Regions from separate parts of the Chryseobacillus diguaensis genome, predicted to be linked through region 2. Evidence: predicted binding sites of a transcription regulator. Region 2 holds the regulator's gene; each other region holds the start of a gene.
What was found. Region 2 encodes LexA, which represses DNA repair genes until DNA is damaged. Its sites were predicted from a motif close to CGAACATATGTTCG; they were not measured.

Region 1 (4,798 bases), on a different contig from region 2:
CAATGGCACTAAACTGATACCCTGGGTAGATAAAAATATTCGTCCACCCGTTTTCCTCTTTAAATACCCCGTTGTATTTTGCAATAGACTCAAGCGTGCGGGTCGAGGTTGTGCCGACAGCTATTATCTTTCCGCCGTTTTCCCTCACTTGGTTCAGAAGCCTCGCTGTCCCTTCACTCATTTGATAAAATTCGGAATGCATCTCATGATCCTCAACCGTATCAGCGCTTACTGGACGGAATGTACCAAGACCTACATGCAAGGTAATATACGCAATGTGGACCCCTTTTTTTTCAATTGTCTCAAGGATCTCTTTTGTAAAATGAAGACCAGCTGTAGGCGCAGCAGCTGAGCCTACTTCACGTGAATAGACAGTCTGATACCGTTCCTGGTCATCAAGCTGCTCCTTTATGTATGGGGGAAGCGGCATTTCTCCAAGCTTGTCGAGCACTTCGTAAAAAATACCTTCATATTGGAAATTCAGCAGTCTTCCTCCATGCTCTGATGTACCAACGCAATTTGCTTCAAGCAGGCCATCGCCAAATGAAATCATAGATCCCTCTTTAATTCTCTTTGCCGGCTTAACAAGCGTTTCCCATGTATCTCCCTCATGCTGCTTGAGCAGAAGAATTTCTATTTTAGCACCCGTTCCGTCCTTCATTCCAAATAAACGTGCAGGCATGACACGTGTGTCATTCAGAACAATACAGTCGCCTGGGTTCAAATAATCACTGATTTGTTTAAACGTTTCGTGTTTCATTTCGCCATTTTCTTTATTCAGGACCATTAATCTGGATGCGTCCCTCTCTTTTAAAGGCGTCTGTGCAATGAGTTCATCTGGAAGATGAAAATCAAATAATTCCACTTTCATTTTTTCACCTGGTTTCTCTATTGTTTAGCTTTTGCTTCTTTTATTTCTGCGTATAGCTGCTAATAGGTTTCTTAAAATTATTTCATTCGCCCAAAAAAGGAAAACACAATGGATAATACTACACTAATAATGATGCAGGTCACAACCGGGAAAAAGAATGTTGTGTTCCCTTTTTTAACTAGTATGTCTCCAGGCAGCTTTCCTAAAAACTGCAGCAAAAAACCCGCCAGAAGAAGCACGGCTCCAAGCACCATTAGAATTTTGGGGAAATCATTCATGAGGCACCTCCAAATTGAAGTGATGATAGACTGAATTTGTTACCATTCTTCCCCTTGGAGTCCTTTGTAAAAACCCGATCTGCAAAAGATAAGGTTCATATACATCTTCTATCGTATGGGGCTCTTCCCCTATTGTAGCTGAAATGGTATCAATTCCAACTGGGCCGCCTCTGAACTTTTCAATAATGCCAAGCAGGAGCTTATGATCAATATGGTCCAGACCAAGACGGTCAACTTGCAGCCTTTCGAGTGCACTGACAGCATAATTTTCCGTAATCAGTGTTTCTCCTTTGACCTGGACAAAGTCACGGACCCGCCGTAAAAGGCGGTTGGAAATTCTCGGTGTGCCTCTGGAGCGCCTTGCTATTTCTTCCGCGGCTTTTTGTTCAATCCTGATTTGCAGAATATCGGAGGTTCTTTCCACTATCCTTGCCAGATCTTTTTCATGATAGTACTCAAGCCTGCTCAAAACACCGAACCTGTCCCGAAGCGGTGCGCTCAAAAGGCCTGCTCTCGTTGTAGCTCCAACAAGAGTAAATGGAGGAAGATCAAGCCTGACAGATCTTGCCGTTGATCCTTTCCCAATGACAATATCAAGACAAAAATCCTCCATAGCAGGATACAGCACTTCCTCTATAGAACGCTGAAGCCTGTGAATTTCATCAATAAACAGAACATCGCCCGGCTCAAGTGACGTTAAAATAGCAGCAAGGTCCCCCGGCCGCTCAATGGCAGGCCCTGAAGTTGTTCTGATATTGACTCCCATCTCATTGGCTATAATGGTAGCGAGTGTGGTTTTTCCTAGACCGGGGGGCCCGAACAAAAGGACATGATCAAGAGTTTCATTACGCATTTTTGCTGCATCAATGAATACCTTCAAATTCTCCTTCACTTTTTCCTGGCCAATATACTGATGAAGTTTTTGAGGTCTCAAGGATAGTTCAAGAGCTGCTTCATCCGTCTCTGCTTGACCTGAAACTAGACGGTCATTCATATTTATCACCCTACTTCAGAAGCTTTTGCAAAGCTTTTTTAACATATTGATCTGTAGTGAGCTTTTCATCCTTCAAGGATGGAAGGACTTTATTGATCTCCCTCTCTGCATAGCCAAGAACTTTTAAAGCTTCTATTGCTTCATTTAATGCTCGGGCGCTTGCATCCCTTCTTTCAAGCTCCTTATGCGTAAACAAGTCTGGAATAAGTTCCGGAGCGACATCCGCTAGCTTCCCTTTCAAATCTAAAATAATCTGACGGGCGGTTTTTTTTCCTACCCCCGGGAATTTCACCAAAAACACTTCATCTTCCCTTTCAATCGCTTCTACAACTTGTGATGGGTCACCTGAAGCAAGAATGGCCAGAGCCCCCTTTGGACCAATACCTGTTACATTCAGCAGCTTTGTAAAGAGGCTTTTTTCTTCTCTTGATTTAAAACCGTAAAGTGCCAGAATATCCTCTCTGACATGCTGATATGTATAAATCGTTTCTTCGCTTTGTATTTGAAAAACGTACGGATTTGGAGTAAAAATTTTGTACCCTATGCCGCCGTGATCAATGACTAAATATTCAGGAGAAATATAATCAACCTTGCCTTTGACGAACTCTATCAATGTCTTCACCTCTTTGTGACTGAACCCCATTGTATCACAAAAAGGCGGTTTTCGAGCACATAATGTTAACATATGTTCGGCGATATTTAAATTAGGCTCTTTTCTTAAACTTTGTTGATTTTTCTCCCATTTAAGTGAATTCAGAGCAAGAATACATCTGCAAGTTTTAAGAAAAGATGCCACGAAACAAATCTTTATGCGTGTTTAAAACCCGTACGAATAGCAGTAATCTTTGCGAAAACAAACGTTATTTAAAACAACGCAAAAAAGAAACCGGTAAAACACTTTGTTTTTAGCGGCTTCCTTATTGCTTGTCAGGCGCTGCTGTAAAGTGCCGGTATGTTTCAATGACTCTTAAATAATGGTCCCTAGTACCGACTCTTATGCCTTTATTTAATTCACTGTGATTTCTGCTTTCCAATTTGCCGACATCAATCTGAAAAAAAGATTGAATCACTTTGGATGAAGGTTCAGGCTTGCCAAGGAAAATAGTTAATATCCCTTCGTTTGATAAACCGAAATAACCGTTTGCTTTCATTAAAGGAGAGATATCATCCATCTGTTTTCGAAATACCATTTGAGAAGGGCTTTCATCAAGCAGTTGCCAATCTTCGTATCGGGCCCAAAAATCCTCCATGGACCAAATTTTTTCTTTTTTTTGCTCCTGGCTTGTCTCTCCATCCAAATAAACCCTCTCGAGAATGACTTTCATTTCAAGCGGCTTTTCTTCAGAAGATTTATTTTGATGCACAGCATGACTGAGAGGCACATCTAAAAAAGAAGCAAAAAAACAAGTTGTGATCAGTACGATTCTATTGATAAGCTTCATCTGGCACACCCTTTAATTGTTGAGGTTATCATTACAAAGCAGCCAAAAAATTTACTGAAAGGAATATTCCAATTTTAGTCTGGCCAAATATAGAAATTTTATCCTTTTCATTTGGCGTGGCAGTGATCTTAATGACCTAGGTGTTTATTTCAAAGGATGAAGCATTTTAAAAAAACAAAAGAGACGATTAGAGATCGTCTCATACATTTGTTCAGAATATTTTTAGTCTTCAAATCCATCGTCAAAAGGCGGTCTTCCAAACATTTGACCTTGCTGGCCCCCATATTGAGGCATCCCGTACTGCTGGCCTCCAGATTGAGGCATCCCATACTGCTGGCCTCCAGATTGAGGCATCCCGTGCTGCTGGCCTCCAGATTGAGGCATCCCGTGCTGCTGGCCCCCATATTGAGGCATCCCGTGCTGCTGGCCCCCATATTGAGGCATCCCGTGCTGCTGGCCCCCATATTGAGGCATCCCCTGCTGGCCCCCATATTGAGGCATCCCGTGCTGCTGGCCCCCATATTGAGGCATCCCCTGCTGGCCTCCATATTGAGGCATCCCATACTGCTGGCCTCCATATTGAGGCATCCCATGCTGCTGGCCTCCATATTGAGGCATCCCATGCTGCTGGCCTCCATATTGAGGCATCCCGTACTGCTGTCCTCCATATTGAGGCATCCCGTACTGCTGGCCTCCATACTGCGGCATTCCGAACCGTTGACCGCCATATTGCGGCATCATTCCATATCCTTGCTGATAGCCGTCCCCAGATGGTCCTCCGCATCCACAGTCATCCTGTGCATAGGCTCCCATTACGTTGGGCTGATTCTCATATTCTCCCATCACATTTGGCTGGTTTGCATAGGCGCCCATAACATTTGGGTTCTCATATGCTCCCATTACGTTTGACTGGTTCTCATATGCTCCCATTACGTTCGGCTGATTCTCATATGCTCCCATTACGTTCGGCTGGTTTTCATACGCTCCCATTACGTTCGGCTGGTTTTCATACGCTCCCATAACTCCCTGGGGCATCACTGGGCCATATCCATATGGCATAGGGCCTGGGACCATTCCCGGAGGGCAGTATGGTTCAGGGATCCATCCCGGCGGGCAGAAACCTGAGCCAGGCAATACTGGGGATACCGGCATACATTCAGGCTGGTATGCAGGCATTTGCTGCACTCCTGCTACATTTGCAGGCATATTGGCA
Region 2 (4,798 bases):
GCATCAATTGATAACGTACGTATAGTAGCAATGCTCAGGTCTTCAATTTTTCGAGTCATATTATCCATCCTTTCTTGATCTGCATACCCTTCTATCATATCCATAGTGGATTGATTGTACAACTTCTTCACATAGAAAGGTTTCTATTGATTTAGTAGAAGCAAAAAAGCAGCGAAGTTTAAAAAAGATCCCTATACATAGAAAAAAGGAGTACTTTTTCAAGTATTCCTTTTTAATGTAAATTTTTCTTTTCTCTTTTTAATTTCTCCGGAGTCACATCTTTCCCGTTTGGATCTATTACAGTCACATTTTTCAAAGTGTTTTTCATGGATCCTCTGAAAGCTTTTAAATATTCCAGGCGAAGAGTTTGCTGTTCCGTCTTTTCTGACTCTGTTAAACCTTCTGATTTTGACTTTTTAGCTAAAAAATTAATTCGATCAACCTTTTCTTGTGAAAGCATTGAAATACTCCTTTATCCCTTTATATAGCCATGGTACAAAAAACTTAAATAAAAGGCAAACTAACAGCCTTTTTACCAAGCGGATAGAATGTTGCTTTCAAGCTATAACTCTTGACTCGCTTTCATATATTCCTGGTATCTTCTGTGAACAGTGGCTTTGGAAACAGGGTAACCGAAGCCCCTGAGCGTTGCAGCAATTTCTGCAAAAGTCAGCTGATTGCTTCTTAAACGCACAATCTCTTCAACAGGGATATCCGTTTTTACTTTTCTGCCGCCCATATGTCTGTTATCCAAATTATGTTCAGGACGATATCCTTTCTCAACCGCTCTTTTCATTCCTCTTTTGATTTTTAAATTATGTATTTTTCTCTGATACTCTTCTACTATACTGACTATATCAAGTACCATCGTATCAGCTTCAGATAATTGGATCCGCCCGTTATGAGAAATAGTAAAAATTGCCGTCTCTGATTTTAAGAGAACGTGAAGAATGGCCATACGGGCATTTCCGCGGCCAATTCTTGTTTCATCCTGCACTAAAACAGCATCAATCTCTTCATTTTTTACTAAATCAAGAAGCTCGAGCATACCCTCTCGTTCAATTTCATAACCGCTTGCCTGCTCAGTAATAACAGAGACAACCTTCATCTCGTATTCTTCAGCCAGCTTCAGCAATTCCTCTCTTTGTCTCTCAAGTGAGGTTTCCTGCTGCTCCTTAACCGTACTCACCCTGCAATAAATGATTGCATTCAAGACCTTTGCACCTACTTATCTATAGCTAAATTTTTCACTTCTGTAAAAGAATCTTTTTTTACCGGAATGACAACTGATTCACCTGGATGAATAACAGGAGAGTTTAAATGATTATTATCCTGAACCCATTGAACAAAGTCAATTTTCGATAATCCGTGCTTATCTTCAAGTTTGTCTGCAAGGTTCCAAAGGTTGTCTCCTTCTTCTACTTTTATTGTTGCATAATCCTTTAAATTGGATTGCTGCCCTGAATAGGCTACCGCAAATACCATCGTAATCATTAACGCCATAAAAGTAAAAATATAAGGAAGAGAATCTTTCAGCATTATCATTTCCCCCAATTTAGAATGTTTGTTCGCTTTCGATAAATTAAGTATAATGCGAACAGATGTTTTGTGTCAATTCCTTTTTTCGAACTTATGTTTGTATTAGCAGGAAAATCATGCTATAATCAGCATAAATTACTTGATACGAGAGGTGCTAAGGATGACGACGAAACTATCTAGAAGACAGCAGGACATTCTGGAATTTATCAAAATGGAAGTAAAGAAAAAGGGCTATCCGCCATCTGTCAGAGAAATCGGCGAGGCAGTAGGACTTGCTTCCAGTTCCACCGTTCACGGCCATCTTTCCCGCCTTGAAAGCAAAGGATTAATCAGAAGAGACCCTACAAAGCCAAGAGCAATTGAGATACTAGAAGAAGAAACAAGCTATCAGATTCCGAGAAGCACTGTGATCGATGTTCCTGTTATTGGTAAAGTTACAGCAGGTCTTCCTATAACAGCCATTGAAAATGTGGAAGAATATTTCCCTATACCTGACCGATTCGTATCACCGGATGATCATGTTTTCATGCTAGAAATCATGGGAGACAGTATGATAGAAGCAGGTATTCTTGACGGAGATCTGGTGCTCGTACGCCAGCAGCAAACAGCCAACAACGGAGATATTGTCGTGGCTATGACTGAAGAAGATGAAGCGACTGTCAAAAGGTTCTTCAAGGAAAAAGATTACATTCGACTGCAGCCTGAAAATTCAACAATGGAACCGATTATTCTTAGAAACGTGTCTATTCTAGGGAAAGTAATAGGGGTCTATCGCACTGTTCATTAAAACTTGTCTTTTATGAGACAAGTTTTTTTGCGAATTTGCAGCCAAATAGATATGAAAAAAAAGATAACAGGAAAATATTAGCTGGGGGAAAGACCATGAATCCGCTCAATCAATTAAAAAAAGATGTGGCACTATTTAAAGCGGTCACACAATTTATCTTCCCTTTTTCCTTGAACACAGAAAAGCCTGAACAGGTATCCCGCTTAGAAAATTAATTGAAAAATAGCGGATTTGAGTTTTTTTCCCTAAAGAATGCCCAGCAGGAAAACTCTTTTTACGGTAAAAACTCATCAGTCATACATAGTAATATGGAACAGTATTTTATGCCTTACATTGAAAAGATCCTCTTTCCTGATTCTTTTGAAAGCGAGGCACTTTCCCGCTTTTCAAAATCAGTTAATATTCCAGTCAGGCTAAATGCCAGAAACGGAAGAATGTCTTATGAAGCTGTTATCCATTCGATTGACTTTATTGTATGTCCATTTATACTCATTACGTTATTAGTGATCATACCTTTACCTCATCACAAACGAGTTAGGGCGAGAGAGTTCTCTGTACTCTGAAATGTATGGACAGCATTTTTACAATCTGATTCTTCACTTTTTCTATAAAATCGTTCTTCTAAAATTATCTTTTATTTACTCCAGGCTTTACTTTGAAAAAAAGCGGCAAAAGAATGAAGAGCTGATCAGAAGCATTACTGAATTTACCGGGCAGTTTTATTTTTAAGAAATCAGCAGCCGCACTGAAGGCAGAGAGCTAAGCAGATTATTCAGCCGCGTATTTCAAATTGCCCCTCTTTATGATGAGGTTACAAAGACGCTTGACAGCCTTTTTCAAAATGAAGAAAAACTTTCACGAAAAAGAAATAACTATCTCCTTCTTATTCTCACCGTTTATACCGTCATTTCTGGAATTTTAGGCATGAACCTCGTGATCGAGGACTGGAAAGGAAAAAAAGATTGGAGCAAGCTTGCCCATTATTCATTTTTTGAGTACATTTCTTTTACAGTTGCTGTAACAGGCATTGCCATTAGCATAGGACTTGCAGTGCTCGCAATTGTGAACTTACTGATTGAATATAAAAACAGAGCAAAGAACCTTGGCTGACATAGCCAAGGTTCTTTGCTGTTCTGCATGAATAAAAAACCCTGACACGCTTAATGTCAGGGTAATCATTTTTAGTACATTGTCATGTACTGTTCTCTCTCCCATGGGTGAACCTGAGTACGGAACATATCCCATTCAATTTCTTTCGCTTCTACAAAATGCTCAAATAAATGATCGCCAAGCGCATTCACAATAACATGATCTGATTTAAGGCTATCAAGCGCTGCTGCTAGTGTTGCAGGAAGATCTACGATGCCGTTTTCAAGTCTTTCTTCCTTTGTCATCACATAAATGTTGCGGTCGATTGGTCTTGGCGGAGTTAATTTATTTTTAATTCCATCAAGACCAGCTGCAAGCAATACAGACATCGCAAGGTAAGGGTTCGCTGCCGGGTCAACACTGCGTACTTCTACGCGTGTGCTTAAGCCCCGGGAAGCCGGAATACGAATCAGCGGGCTGCGGTTGCGTGCAGACCATGCAACATAACATGGTGCTTCATAGCCTGGTACAAGACGCTTGTATGAATTAACAGTAGGATTCGTTACAGCTGTAAAGTTTGGAGCATGCTTGATAATACCAGCAATGAAGTGTCTTGCATCTTCACTTAATTGCAGTTCTGCTCCTTTATCAAAGAAAGCATTTTCTCCATTTTTGAACAAGGACAAGTTACAGTGCATACCAGATCCATTAACACCGAATAATGGTTTTGGCATAAACGTAGCGTGAAGTCCATGTTTGCGTGCAATGGTTTTTACAACAAGCTTAAATGTTTGAATGTCATCACAAGCTCTTACTGCACCTGCATATTTAAAGTCTATTTCGTGCTGTCCTGGAGCAACCTCATGGTGAGATGCTTCAATTTCAAATCCCATTTCTTCAAGCTCAAGCACAATATCACGGCGGCAGTTTTCACCAAGATCGGTTGGCGCAAGGTCGAAATATCCGCCTTTGTCATTCAGCTCAAGAGTCGGATCGCCATTTGCGTCAAGTTTGAAAAGGAAAAATTCCGGTTCAGGCCCAAGATTGAAATCTGTGAAACCAAGCTCTTCCATTTCTGAAAGAACACGTTTTAAGTTTGTTCGAGGGTCACCATTAAATGGCGTGCCATCAGGATTGTAAATATCACAGATGAAACGGGCAACTTTTCCCTTTTCAGAAGTCCATGGGAAAATAACAAACGTTTCAAGATCCGGATATAAATACATATCTGATTCTTCAATCCTTACAAAACCTTCAATAGAAGAACCGTCAAACATCATTTTGTTATCAAGTGCTTTTCCTAATTGGCTTACAGGAATTTCAACATTTTTGATGGTACCAAGAATATCCGTGAATTGCAGGCGGATGTATTTCACATTGTTC
Region 3 (4,798 bases), on a different contig from region 2:
TGAAAAATTTGCGTAAGCAAATCATGATAGGACGGGGCATTTCGGACTAGTATGGCAATATCTTTGTACCGGTATCCCCCTTCTCTTGTCAGGCCTTTTATCTTTCTCGCAATTCCCTCTATTTCAGAGCGGCGGTTTGCCGCCTGTGCGAGCATAATATCCGTTTTATCCAAATATTCTTTAACAGGCCGTGCGTCGTAATTTTGCTCAAGATGATAGAGAGATGGCGATGACTGAAATCTTTTCAGTTCTTCCATGACAATGGTTTCGCTGATTTCCGCATTGTTCAGTTTTGCCATTTCCGAAAGTTTATGGTATGTCATTCCTGTCATTCTGAACAAATGCAGCTCGTGCGGCAAATGCAGATTAAAAGCCTTATCAGCTGCCAGCGCAAAGGTGACGCTCTTTGCTTTATTCATAAGCGCTTCAATCACACGGTATTCCTGCGGAGTGAAGCTATGAAATCCATCCACATATACATCAGCATTTTCAAGATAGACTGATTCTGCAGCCTGACTCGAAAGAAGCCTCAAATAATCCTCTGAGTCAACATATTTACCATCGAGCTGATCTTCCATCTGCCTGTAGACCTGCAGTAAATCATGTATTTTATCCGCAAGTGCCTGTTCACTTCGCACAGGCGATTCAGCAAGCTCCATAAGATGGCTTTCAAGCCCTTCTGGGGTAATGCAATACCGCTTGAACTCTGTCATAATGGACTCCACATGCTGAATAAAGCCGCTTTTTTCGCTCGCTTTCCCATACACATGAAACTGCTGTTTTTCTTCTTCCACAATTTTTCTCAGCAGCATCTGAATGCCTGTAGTACTTATGTGCTGTCTGCTGATTCCCCCTGTTTCCTGAAGAATCCGCCAGGCAAGGCGTGTAAAACTAAATACTTGGGCCCTTATCATCCCGTCAAGTTCAGGTGTTTTAACAAGCTCATATTCCATAGCAAACGTCATTTGTTCTGGTACAAGAAACAAAATCGGGTTTCCGTCAGGCTGGCTTTTCAGGCTTGTCCGTATTTCATTTAAAATCTGTGTGGTCTTGCCGCTGCCGGAACGGCCAAGCAAAAATCGTATTCCCACGTTTAAGCCCCCTATGTATATAAACTTGTTTCTCTTTTAAAGGCGTTTTTCGCCTAAAATTTTTCAGTATTAGAAAGAATCGAGCCTATGAAAAAGACATATCCTTTTGAAATATGTCTTTGGCATATAAATTCAGTTACAAATGAAATCATTTTTCATCTGCAGGATGCGGTTTTTTTGGATGCATTCGCTTTTCAACGATCTTGCCAACAATCCACATTACCGCTAAAACAGCAAGAGCAATAATGAGTTTTTCCGGTTTTGTTACGAGAGACTGAAGATCCTGTCCTGTATAGCTGACAATAAAGATCATCACAAGCTTGCCCATTAGAACGGCCAGGACAAAATTCACAATGCTTATTTTAGAAAGGCCTGCCACAACATTCACTGCTGCTGAAGGTGTAAATGGAAAGCACAAAAGCAGAAAGATAGGTCCAAAGCCGCGATGTTCAAACCACGAAAGCATTTTTTGAATGCTTTTATACTTTCTTAAAAAGTTGAAAACTCTTTTTTGTCCGAACTTCCTGACTATGAGAAAGACTAAAATCGAACCCGCACATGCCCCTATCCAGGAAAGAATAAATCCCAGAAAGAGCCCGAAGGAATTAACATTTGCCACAATAAACAAAACGAGCGGCAGCAGCGGCAAAAAAGATTCCAGCATAGGAAGCCCTATCGCAAGAACGGGGCCCATTGCCTTATATTTATTGAAAATTTCCATGATATTTTCCAAGGTAATTGAATCAAGCAGGCCATGTAAATCCATGTGACACTCCTTATTTACAGGTTATTCTTTTATTCTACAGGTTTTAGGCCAAACTGTGAATATCGAGATACTGGAATCAATTGGGGTTGAAAAAAACAAAAATCTGCACTAAAATGGATGCAGAACAAACGTTCTGTGTATACTATATAAAAAATCAGAAAAAAAAGCAACGCACAGCGGAGACCTCCCTGGGCAAATGCTCCGCTGTGCGTCTTATCCTACATTGAAAGAGGTCAGAAGCATGACAAGAATACCAGAAGATGTGAGGGACATCATCGAAAAATCCATCTACCTTCCCATGACAATGACAGTCCTGAACAAGGACATCTCCGTTATTGAACAAAGCCCATTTAAACTCAAACAGCCCTACCTTCACTTAGTCGAGGAATCACTTAAACTTGTTCAAAAAGATCTGTACCAGATCAAGGTGCAGCTGAAAAAACAAAAAATTCAAGTGAGCAAAGTAAAGAGCGATGAGGCTTTTACCCTTTACTCCTTCTTGTATGAAGGTTTTGAAGAACAGCACAATTACTTCAATCCCCGGATTAGAAACAGAGTAGCCGAGCTTATGGAGGGGTACTTATTCAAAGCAAGCCATACTTCTATTAATAACGGTTAAGCTCCCTGATCAGCTGCTCCTGAAGTAACTTAGAAGACGGGTCCTTTTGGAACATAAAGGCACTCATTTGACGCGGACCATCTTCAATTCTTGAAGATATGACCGTTCTGAGCTGAGCTGTACGGTACATTTGATTCTCAAAAGAATGAACGGAAATGGGGAGAGTTATCGTTCTGCGGTCTGTAAAGGTAACCAGCGTGTTGTCACTCTCTGCTTCTTCATATTGATGGATATAATAATGGGAGATCCAAGAACATTGAGGCCTTGTTGAGGATGTTGTTGGAAAGAGATAAATGGAGTTCGCCGCATCAACAACGATCGGCGGTTTGTGGGTGATGCCCAAAAGATCCTTTGTCCCCGTTTTACGGCCAATATAGCTTGAACCGAAGTATCTGCAGCTTCGTTCTACAATTTCCATCGGCTTCATTTTAACCGTCATTTTTCTGTCTGTCTCAAAGACCGTTGAATACAAGCGACCTTCTTCAGTAGTGGCCAGGATAGCCATTGTCAGTCGATTGGCTTCATAGCTTTCAAGAATAATTGGCTGGATGTTTTCCATAGGTTGTACCACCTTTACTAGTATTAGGTAAAATATACCATGATCAGACTAGCACTTTAGGATGGTTTTTATCTACAAATTTACATAAAATATACAAAAATTGATGTTTTATTAACATAATGGGTTTTTAAGCATCAAATCTGTATTAAATCTGCCTTTCCAAATTAACCTTCACATAAGTCCGGTCATCAAATGAAATATTCCCCTTTTTCAATCCTTTAACAGACCTATAGATACTAAAGCAGAGAGGATCATTTTTCAAAAACAGCTGAAGCTTTTCCTCTGTCGCTTCAAGGGTATTTTCGAGTTCAGGATATCCGTCACTGGCTAGAACAATGGATTTTGCATTCTGAATCTTTACTTTTTTCAGCTGGCTTTCATGAATACTGAAGCCGTCACATACTGCATAAGAAAGGGGTGACTCAAACTGGCTGTTTTGAAAAGAATACTGCCTCAGCATAAATGGCTGAATATCCTTCCAGCTGTGATCCTCTTCCATGAGTTGTTCGATCGTATATTTTTTTAAATAGGATTGAAGGATATCATTACGCATATTAGCCATCAAAGAATCGATGAGCTTTTCATTCGTTATGTGCTGCCCGTCAATCAGACATTGACAGTCTCCAATCATCCATATTTCTTCCAGATCAAGGCTAAGAATAACCAGATTTGCCCCCATTCTTTTATGCGGAAATTCTGTCACCTCGTCTAATATTTCGTTTTGAATGTAATAGTACCTTAGACAATTCGTTAACGTTACAGCTGCTTCCCTGAATGTAAGAAACCTTGGAAATAAGCAGATCCTCCTTAATTAAGCCGGCTGCAATTTGAGCTGGAGATTCTCCGTTATATAGTGTCCGGTCCTTCGGGGTCATTCCATCAATTACAGCAATATAAGAATCCGTTATAACAAAGGAATCCTCGTTATCCTCTTTCATCCCCGTTTTCGCTTCAGTAAAGCTCTCTTCAATGATCATTGCACTTTTCCATTTCCTTTCTATAAAGCACTTTATTTACACAGAAGTCTATCAAACTTCAATTATAAGATTTTCCCAATTTTTCAGCAAGCGTCTCAAGATTTTCTAAAACCCCAGTTCTTTTATTAGGAAAAATATCCTTAGCTTTTCCTTGTTTTTAAAGGGTTCGTCCGAAAAACCCAACCAATTATCTAAAAATTATAAATATTTGGTTGATTTTCATCATCCTTATCCATATAATAAAAAAAAGGCATCAGGAGTGATCTTATGAAAAATAAAAAATCATATGCAGAGATCATGAAAACCCGAAACACAGCCAATAAGGATTACACTGAATCGTCTGTTTTGGATATTTATATCCAGATGATATTGGATGATGCAGCCATTCGGCGAGAACTTGCCGAACTGGAAGGGAAAATCGACGATGCGCTTGCCGAACGAAACGAGTCTTCATTTATGGAATTATCCAAGAGATATGCAGAATTAAAGCAAATGGTTTAATTCATCTCTCATTATTTGTTATTAAGCCGATCAAGAGCCATGGAAATGTTCCGTGGCTCATTTTGTTTTTCTGAATGAATACAGCAGCAAGTCAGGCCTTAGGGCTTGGACAGTAAAATGGCTTGTTCGGACAGTTAAAAGCCCTGTTTGGACAGTAAGAGGCGGTTTGCGCCCGTTAGAACCCTAGTTTCGCCAGTAAAACCTGCTATTTGGACTGTAAACTGCTTTTCCTATTTAATTCCATTTCTAAAACAACTTAAATCAAGTCCCAGTAGCTGATCTTTC
Region 4 (4,798 bases), on a different contig from region 2:
AATCTACACTTTCGTTATCGGCGCAAATTTCGCCATAAGCCGTTTCACGCCTGTAGGACTCGGGAATGCAATATCAAGCTCCCTGCCTTCACCTTCTCCTTTTACGCTAACAACTGTTCCGGTACCCCATTTTTTATGCTCGGCTTTATCTCCGACAGACCAGTCAATGCCGTCTCCACCTGTTGAAGCAGGTCTGGATACAGGCGGTCTTTTTTCCGGACGCTTGTACGGGTTGTGCAGCTGTTTATCTGTTTTTTCATTTAAATTCTCTATTAGTGTTTCCGGAATCTCGCCGATAAAACGTGATTCAGGGTTCATGTTAGTACGGCCATAAAGAGTCCGCATCTGTGCATTGGTCATGTAAAGCTCCTGCTCAGCACGGGTGATCCCAACATAAGCAAGCCGTCTTTCCTCTTCCATTTCCGCTTCTTCCATAAGAGATCTGCTGTGCGGGAAGACACCTTCCTCAAGGCCGATCAAAAAGACTACCGGGAATTCAAGCCCTTTGGCAGAGTGGAGAGTCATCAAGGTAATGGCATCCTGCTTGCCTGTATCATCCTTATCAAGCTGATCAATATCTGCCACTAAAGCAAGGTCTGTTAAAAAGCCGACAAGACTCTTATCTTCTTCGTTTTGTTTTTCAAAGTTTTGCGTAACGGATAAAAACTCATCGATGTTTTCCAGCCTGCTTTGGGATTCGATTGTTTTTTCTGCTTTCAGCATTTCCCTATACCCTGACTTATCAAGAATTTCTTCTGTCAGCTCAGTAACCGTCAGATAATCCTGCATGTTAACCAGGTTTTGAATTAACGCTTTGAATTCTGTCAGAGCATTAATGGCGCGTCCGCTGACACCAATATGCTCAATCTCAGAAATTGCCTGGAAGAAAGAGAGATCATGCTCCGCTGCATAGGCAGCAATTTTATCAACAGAAGTGGCCCCGACACCTCTTTTCGGAACGTTTACGATGCGGGCAAAGCTGATATCATCATCAGGATTGGATACAAGTCTTAAATAAGCTAAAAGATCCTTGATCTCTTTTCTGTCATAGAACTTGATACCGCCAACGATGGTGTAGTTGATATTTGACTTCAGCAATATTTCCTCTATTACACGGGACTGGGCGTTTGTTCTGTATAAAATGGCAATATCTGATAGCTTCCTTGAACCGCTGTCTGAGAGCTGCTTGATTCTTCCTGCAACGAACTGGCCTTCAACGGCCTCCGAGTCTGCACGGTAATAGAAGATTTTCTGTCCTTCAAGGTTTTCTGTCCACAGATTTTTCGCTTTCCGGTTGGCATTGTTTTTAATGACTTCATTGGCTGCCTGCAGAATTCTTTGTGTGGAACGGTAATTTTGTTCCAGAAGAATGACTTCTGCCTGTGCATAATCCTTTTCAAATGAGAGGATGTTCGCAATATCCGCTCCCCTCCACCTGTAAATGGACTGGTCTGAATCCCCTACTACACAAAGGTTCTGGAAGCGGGATGCGAGCATTTTAATAAGCATATACTGCGCTCTGTTTGTATCCTGATACTCATCAACGTGAATGTATTGGAACTTGCGCTGGTAATATTCAAGAACTTCGGGCACTCTCTGAAACAGCTTGATTGTCGTCATAATCAAGTCATCGAAATCGAGCGACTGATTTTTCCGCAGTTTTTTCTGATAGTCCTGATAAACGGTATTAACGACTTGTTCAAACATGCCGCCAACCGTTTTCTCATAATCCTCAGGCGTTTTCAGCTCATTTTTCGCAGAGCTGATCGCACCGAGGAGTGTTCTCGGGTCAAATTTTTTAGGGTCTAGGTTCCGCTCTTTTAAAATCGTTTTGATGACAGACAGCTGGTCGCTTGAGTCAAGTATGGTAAAGTTCCGATTAAAGCCGATACGGTCAATATCTCTTCTTAAAATGCGCACACACATGGAGTGGAATGTTGAAATCCAGATTTCATCAGCACCAGGGCCGAGCAGGGTCGAAATCCGCTCCTTCATCTCTCTTGCAGCTTTATTGGTGAATGTAATCGCAAGAATATTCCAAGGGGCTACCCGTTTTTCCACCATGAGATAGGCAATTCTGTGGGTCAGCACTCTTGTCTTTCCGCTTCCTGCCCCGGCCATGATTAAAAGCGGTCCGTCTGTTGCCTTTACCGCTTTTTGCTGCATTTCATTCAGCCCGTTCAATAATTGATTTGTAATGAATTGCATAGTTTCACATCCTATATCAAACATATGTTCTTATATATTAGAATAGCTTGACAGCAGTCCTTAATGCAAGGCTGTCTCCGCTAAGATAGCTGCTATTTGTATGGGCATAAAAAATACACAAATTATAGGCTTCGCGGCATCTTTTCTTAAAATTTCCAGATGTATATTCATGATCTGTATTCACGGATGGAGATGAAAAAATAACAAATTTTTATGAAAAGAGCCTTATGCAATCAGTCTTTTAAAACGGTGACTGTGCTAAGTGCTGCTTCAAAATTGGTATAAATGATATTTCCTACAACGACTGTATCAGCAAACTCGGACATTTCCTTAGCCTGTTCTGCTCTCTCAATGCCACCCCCGTAAAACAGCCTTGTGTTCTTCAAAACGGATTTCGTCTCCTTTACAAGCTGTGGATCTCCATAAGCTCCGCTGTATTCCAGATAAAAGATAGGCAAGGAGAAAAACCTCTCAGCAATTTGGGCATATGCCTTTACATCGTCTGCTGTCAATTCCGTTTCAGCGTCGGTCATCGCTGCTGCTTTGCAATCAGGATTTAAGATGCAATAGCCTTCTACAATCAATTCTTCCCAATTCATCAGCTCTCCGAACTCTTTGACAGCCTCTTTATGTAAATTCACTATCCATTTCGGATCACGGCTATTAAATACTGTTGGGATGAAATACAAATCAAATCCTGGCACAATGGCCTCAATAGCTGACACTTCCAGGACACAGGGAAGCAGATAACGGCGAACGCGGGCCATTAAATTCAGCACATTCTCCTCATTTATATTATCACTTCCGCCAATAATAACGGCATCAGTGCCTGATTCACAAACAAGCTCCAGCTGTTCATCGCTGATCTCTTTATCGGGATCGAGCTTAAACACATGGCGCCATTCTTTAACATCGTACATAAATACCTCCAATCTCTTTTCAAAAGAAAGAAAAGAGCTTTTCCATTCGTTTATTATATCAAATTCACTAAGCAGGAACATCACTGGCTGAAATTTCTAAGCAGTGGAAAATTGAGTTATTCTGTTTTTCTAAACTTGATAAATGACATATAGAAGCGGATGTGAAAAAAAACGGGAGTTCATTTCTGACTTTTGAGGTGTTGCAAGGGGATTTTCACGTTTAACTTTTTCTTTAGATTTAGCTTAATGGTTGAAATGGCAAATGCGAACTGGAGGGACAAGGTTAATGAACCTGCTTATAAACGTCACTTTTTCACCTTTTTTTAAACTCTTTTTTCACCAAAAGGAGCAAGGTTCTAACTGAGACTAGCTGCCTCGTATTTATTCCTGTCTTTTAAAGCCCGATAATAGAATTTTCACGATTATTTTTTCCTTATAAAAGAGCTTACTGTCAGGAACAGCGGTTTAACTGTCCAAAGAGGGCTACCTTCTGTCCAAACTCCTAATTCTACGAGCCGGAACCTTTTTACACCACTGATCCTCTTGTTCAAAATCCGCAAGCTAAGTGCTTGTTGCGAAAAAAAGGTCCAAAATGCACTTTTGCATTTTGGACCTTTCTTTCCGCTTTCCTCAAGACTCGCTCGGCTGTTTGTGAACGCGGTCAAGTGCCATTGTATAGGCATCATTTCCATAATTAAGGCAGCGCTTCACTCTTGAGATCGTAGCCGTGCTTGCACCTGTTTGAGTTTCAATTTTATGATAAGTGTTGCCTTCGCGAAGCATTCTTGCTACTTCAAGGCGCTGTGCCAATGACTGAATTTCATTTACTGTGCAAAGATCGTCAAAAAATCGATAGCATTCTTCAAGATCTTTTAAAGATAAAATCGACTCAAAAAGCTGGTCGAGTTCTTTTCCTCGTAGTTTTTCAATTTGCATGTGCTATTCTCCTTTGTCCAAACAGAATGTCTTTCTCGAGGCTTGGAACAATATTGATCCATGTCTTCCCCGGAACAAACGGGACGATTTTATTATTAAGATAAGGAAGGATTCTTCCGTTATAGTTTTTCCATTCAATTTTCCGGTAGGATCCTTTTTGAAAGAGCAAGCCTTTTCCTCCAGAGGTTAGATCAATTTCCCGTCTGCCTGCACTGTCAGTGACTTTATGCTGCATTTCTGCAATGAGCAGATTATCAATCGTGATAGGCTGATGAGTTTCTCTGTCTTCCGTTTGTACACCGCCGCTTGAGCGTATGTACTTCCCTTTATTCGAGTCATATTGATAAAGGGAGTTGTAAGCATCATCTTTGCTGTACTGAACATAGACATGAGGGGCTGATTCTTTTTGGCTTCCTTCACTTTCGGCAGAAGCGGAAAACGGCAATGGCTCAACTTTCTCCACAAACGAAAAATGTTTTTCCAGAGCACCTTTTTGAATATTCACAAATGAGATATACGAGTTATGCGGTGCTTTTCTGGATAAATCCCGTTTGAAAAGAGTACCATCGTAAAATAATCCGTTCAGGTAATCTGCTTCACCTGCTTCGAGCTTTTTCTTAGCGCTTGGACTCCATCCGTGACAAATTAACAAGGCGTCGTATCCTTTGCTTAGATCAACAAAGTATTCTCTTGCACTTCGGACTGGGCCGATAATCTTAGGCTTATGGCTTTGG

Region 1: a site for LexA is predicted at 2,822-2,835, ahead of ruvA (Holliday junction branch migration protein RuvA). Genes of this name have one in related genera too.
Region 3: a site for LexA is predicted at 1,979-1,992, ahead of ACOT8F_RS04020 (YhjD family protein). Genes of this name have one in related genera too.
Region 4: a site for LexA is predicted at 2,226-2,239, ahead of pcrA (DNA helicase PcrA). Genes of this name have one in related genera too.

What each region holds. Positions count from the first base shown of each region.
Region 1 is NZ_JBMKNV010000003.1:284,161-288,958, reverse strand. Features, by position in the region: gene queA (tRNA preQ1(34) S-adenosylmethionine ribosyltransferase-isomerase QueA) at 1-871, opposite strand, end outside; gene ACOT8F_RS06470 (DUF2905 domain-containing protein) at 949-1,149, opposite strand; gene ruvB (Holliday junction branch migration DNA helicase RuvB) at 1,142-2,143, opposite strand; gene ruvA (Holliday junction branch migration protein RuvA) at 2,154-2,756, opposite strand; gene ACOT8F_RS06455 (BofC C-terminal domain-containing protein) at 3,061-3,585, opposite strand.
Region 2 is NZ_JBMKNV010000001.1:497,083-501,880, reverse strand. Features, by position in the region: gene tkt (transketolase) at 1-59, opposite strand, end outside; gene ACOT8F_RS02450 (DUF896 domain-containing protein) at 233-460, opposite strand; gene ACOT8F_RS02445 (YneB family resolvase-like protein) at 563-1,213, opposite strand; gene yneA (cell division suppressor protein YneA) at 1,225-1,539, opposite strand; gene lexA (transcriptional repressor LexA) at 1,700-2,326, shown strand; gene ACOT8F_RS02430 (hypothetical protein) at 2,650-2,889, shown strand; gene ACOT8F_RS02425 (hypothetical protein) at 3,251-3,436, shown strand; gene glnA (type I glutamate--ammonia ligase) at 3,508-4,798, opposite strand, start outside.
Region 3 is NZ_JBMKNV010000002.1:240,799-245,596, reverse strand. Features, by position in the region: gene addB (helicase-exonuclease AddAB subunit AddB) at 1-1,091, opposite strand, end outside; gene ACOT8F_RS04025 (TVP38/TMEM64 family protein) at 1,240-1,857, opposite strand; gene ACOT8F_RS04020 (YhjD family protein) at 2,099-2,476, shown strand; gene ACOT8F_RS04015 (competence protein ComK) at 2,463-3,035, opposite strand; gene ACOT8F_RS04010 (hypothetical protein) at 3,181-3,666, opposite strand; gene ACOT8F_RS04005 (hypothetical protein) at 3,719-4,012, opposite strand; gene ACOT8F_RS04000 (IDEAL domain-containing protein) at 4,280-4,513, shown strand.
Region 4 is NZ_JBMKNV010000015.1:51,922-56,719, forward strand. Features, by position in the region: gene pcrA (DNA helicase PcrA) at 4-2,208, opposite strand; gene pcrB (heptaprenylglyceryl phosphate synthase) at 2,442-3,128, opposite strand; gene ACOT8F_RS18175 (YerC/YecD family TrpR-related protein) at 3,759-4,064, opposite strand; gene ACOT8F_RS18180 (DUF3048 domain-containing protein) at 4,054-4,798, opposite strand, start outside.